DNA from 2 places in the Pseudoalteromonas sp. SA25 genome. Region 1 is predicted to be linked to the other one. Evidence: predicted binding sites of a transcription regulator. Region 1 holds the regulator's gene; the other holds the start of a gene.
The links. The regulator FliA, encoded in region 1, starts transcription of late flagellar genes. The targets are predictions, from matches to a motif close to CTAAAGNTNNNNNNNNNNNNGCCGATA.

Region 1 (2,211 bases):
TCACACGTTTTGTCAGGTGAATGTGAGCTTGACGAGATTTTAGTTGAAGGGCCTGCTGGTATTAAAATTGTACCCGCTACATCGGGCTCGCAAAGTATGGTTGAATTATCGCCATCTGAGCATGCCGGGCTAATTCGTGCATTTAGCGAATTGAATACCGAATTTGATATTTTAATTGTAGATACAGCCGCTGGTATTTCAGACATGGTGCTAAGCTTCTCACGAGCAGCACAAGATGTAATGGTTGTAGTGTGCGATGAACCAACATCAATAACCGATGCTTACGCACTTATTAAAGTATTAAGCCGCGAGCACGGTGTTTATAAGTTCAAAATTGTTGCCAATATGGTCCGCAGTATGCGTGAAGGCACTGAATTGTTTGCAAAACTATCTAAAGTTACCGATCGCTTTTTAGATGTTTCAATGGAGCTAGTAGCAACGGTTCCTTATGACGAAAATATGCGCAAAGCAACACGTCGCCAAAAGGTGATTGTTGAGCTCTTTCCAAGTTCGCCAGCCGCTCTCGCGTTTAAAGCGCTGGCGACAAAAGCAGTTAAATGGCCAATACCAAATCAACCATCTGGGCATTTAGAGTTTTTCATTGAGAAACTAGTAAACGGCTAATTATGACAACATTGGTGAATAGAGCTATGGGATATCAATCAACACAAAACTTAAATGTGATTGTTGAGAAACATGCATCACTTGTTAAAAAAGTGGCATGTCATCTAATTGCTCGATTACCACCTAGCGTTCAGCTTGATGATTTAATTCAATCAGGAATGATAGGTTTAATAGAAGCTTCAAAAAACTTTGATGCAACAAAAGGCGCAAGCTTTGAAACCTTCGCCGGTATTCGTATTCGCGGGGCTATGCTTGATGAAATGCGTCGTGGTGATTGGGCTCCTCGTTCAGTACACCGTAAAAGCCGACAAGTTGCAGAAGCAATTACTGGGCTCGAAAGCAGTCTGAATCGCGAACCAACAGATACAGAAGTTGCTGAAAAACTTGAAATTTCACTCAATGAGTACCATCATATCTTAAATGATGTTAATACCAGTAAAGTATTAGGCATAGAAGACCTTGGTGTAGATGAGGATGTTATTACTCCCGTAGGCCAAGATTTAGCGCTAGACAAACCTTTTAATAATGTTAAAAATGATCGGTTTAATGAGTCTTTGCTAAATGCAATAAAGTCATTACCAGAGCGTGATGCAATGGTACTTTCTTTATACTATAACGATGAAATGAATTTAAAAGAAATAGGACATATACTCGATGTAAGCGAATCGCGTGTAAGTCAGATACATGGTCAGGCGATGATTAAGCTTAAAGCTAAAATCAATGACTGGATAAACTAGTAGTAAGTAAACTAAGGTTAATACCTCACTGGGGGATGTTTTGGATAAAAACATGAAAATTCTTGTAGTTGATGATTTTTCAACGATGAGACGAATTATAAAAAACCTATTACGTGACTTAGGTTTCACTAATGTTCAAGAAGCTGATGACGGGTCTACAGCTTTGCCTATGTTACAAAATCAAGTATTTGATTTTGTGGTTACAGATTGGAATATGCCGGGAATGCAAGGTATTGACCTTTTAAGAGCAATTCGTGCAGATGATAAGTTAAAACATATCCCTGTACTGATGGTAACGGCAGAAGCTAAAAAAGAACAAATAATAGCTGCAGCGCAAGCTGGCGTTAATGGTTATATTGTTAAGCCATTTACGGCTGGAACATTAAAAACTAAATTAGAAAAAGTATTTGAACGCTTAGGCTAATGATGGGGGAGAGGCTTATGTCAGCACCAGCTGCGCCTCAAATAACGTTAGAACAAGCTCGTCAACTCGTCATTTATTTAGAAAACGATGAGCAAGATAAAGCTAATCAGTTGATTTTAGAGACAGCTTCGCAAGAGCAGTCTAAATTATTTGCTGAAGTTGGGAAGTTGACTCGTCAACTGCACGAAGCACTTAAAAGCTTTGAGCTTGATACTCGCTTAACTAACATAACGACAGATGCGATTCCAGATGCTAAAAAGCGGCTTAATTATGTTATAGAAATGACAGAAAATGCGGCTAATAAAACAATGGATGCTGTTGAGGCTAGTTTACCTATAGCTCAGCAACTTGCAGATGAAATATCTCATATCAAACCGACATGGGATCGTTTAATGAGCCGGGAGATTGAGCTTGGTGAGTTTAAAC
Region 2 (2,211 bases), on a different contig from region 1:
AATCCAAGCTCACCCGCTTTTTCAAAAGCATTTTTAAGGTCGTCATTAAAAGGGGCTAACCCCTCTGCTACTTGTTTTTCTGGTGCTGGTTTATATTCTTCATAGCTTTTAACTGTTGCTATTGTTTTTGTTTGGCGTAAATCCATAGAAAAAGCCACCAGCTGCTCGCTGTCTAAACTCAGCTCTTGCGCTTGTTCAAATGCTTCATCTAAATCACCACCAAAAAAGGTTTTACTTAAATCTTGTAAGTCTTCCATCATCGCATTAATAGCTTCTTGCTCTTGCTCGTTTAAGTCACCATTTACCGACATCGAAAATGATACCTGTCGAGATTGCGATGATGAGCTTGCAAACGACTCACTATTACTATTTTGCTGATAGCCACTTGCCGATTGAGATTCAAATGCATCAGCAAAGCTAATACTTACCTCATCGCCTTCTGCTGTAGTAAATTTATATTCTGCATTACTCGTCATACTGACGTATTGGGCCTGGCTTATATTTACGCTGGCAGGTTGTGGGTTAAATAACGACTCTTCAAACTTATCCAGCCCATTGTAAATTCCCTCTTTGGACTTATTAATGCCCTCTTCCATGTCATCATTAAATACGCCAGTACCTTTGAGTTCATCAACAGCGTCATCAATCCCTATTTGGACTCCTTTGCGCGCATCGCCTAGCATATCTTTGAGCTTTTCGTCATCAGCGCCGTTAGCTTTTGCTTTATTAACAGCACTACTTACAAAATCGAGTACGTTTTTTACTATTTCATCAAAATCAAATAGTGGTTTATCTGCTTTTTTTTCTGCGATAGGCAACCCAAGCTGCTCAGCCATTTTATCGCCAAGCACCTTTGCGGCCAACTCTCGGCCTCGTTGTTGATAGCTATCTTGAGGAGACGTAATTGTAGGTTGCTGTATATCAGCTTTATTATTGAATTTATTGATGTTGTTGTTTGGCGTAAAGCCATAATTACCTATTTTCATGATTCGTCTCCTAAGCGTGCGTAGTTTATTATCGGCTATAACAATAAAAACTAAAGTACAATGTTCAATAAAACAGCATAAATGCTAGCCAAAACTAGACAAATACGCAGCGCTCCCTACAATAGCGCCGATAAACAGATCTTAGATAAGGTAGTAGCGTTAATGGCAGTTATTAAAATAGATACCACACAGTACCAAACGCAGTTAAGTGAAAAAGAGCAGCGTATTAGTGCACAGTTCCAACGTTTTGGTGTGGAGCAACTAGAAGTATTTAGCTCAGAGCCAACTAACTACCGCCAACGTGCTGAATTTAGAGTATGGCACGACGGTGACGATCTGTTTCACATTATGTTTGATCAACAAACAAAAGAAAAAATCCGTGTTGATACATTTGATCCAGCAGCGCCTCTAGTTGGTGAAATAATGCAGGTGATGATTGAGCATCTTAAGCCTTGTGAAATATTACGTCGTAAGTTATTTCAAATCGATTACCTATCCACGCTAAGCGGTGAAATTTTAGTAAGCTTGCTTTATCACAAACCACTTGATGATGAATGGTTAAGTGAAATTAAAGCGCTTAAAGAAAAACTAAGCAGTAAATACAAAATTGACTTTATCGGTCGTGCTCGCAAACAAAAAGAAGTGCTGGGTGATGACTTTGTAACTGAGCGTTTAACAGTTAATGGTCAAGAGCTTATTTATCAACAAGTAGAAAATAGCTTTACTCAGCCTAATGCAAAAGTAAATATTAATATGCTGGAGTGGGCGCAAGATTTATGTAAACCACTTAAAAATGATTTATTAGAACTGTATTGCGGTAACGGTAACTTTTCAATTGCGTTAGCGGGCTGTTTTAATAAAGTATTAGCAACAGAAATATCAAAATCATCTGTTCATTCTGCTCAATACAATATTGCTAAAAATAACGTAGAGAACTTAGATATTATTCGTATGTCTAGTGAAGAGTTTACTCAAGCAATGAATGGCGAGCGTACTTTCTCTCGTTTAGACGGTATTGACCTTAAAAGCTATGACTGCCAAACCATATTAGTTGATCCACCGCGCGCGGGCATGGATGAATTAACGTGTGACTTAGTGGCTAACTACGAAAGCATAATTTATATATCGTGTAATCCTGAAACCCTTGAGCGTGACCTTGATCACCTAACACGTACGCACAACGTTAAGCGCTTTGCTATATTTGATCAGTTCCCATATACACATC

Region 2: the regulator FliA is predicted to act here: its motif matches at 1,016-1,042, upstream of GQR45_RS20415 (DUF5610 domain-containing protein).

What each region holds. Positions count from the first base shown of each region.
Region 1 covers NZ_WTKV01000005.1:41,531-43,741, forward strand. Annotated here, with positions in the region: gene GQR45_RS05440 (MinD/ParA family protein) at 1-624, shown strand, start outside; gene GQR45_RS05445 (RNA polymerase sigma factor FliA) at 651-1,361, shown strand; gene cheY (chemotaxis response regulator CheY) at 1,402-1,785, shown strand; gene GQR45_RS05455 (protein phosphatase CheZ) at 1,803-2,211, shown strand, end outside.
Region 2 covers NZ_WTKV01000036.1:22,682-24,892, reverse strand. Annotated here, with positions in the region: gene GQR45_RS20415 (DUF5610 domain-containing protein) at 1-986, opposite strand, end outside; gene trmA (tRNA (uridine(54)-C5)-methyltransferase TrmA) at 1,149-2,211, shown strand, end outside.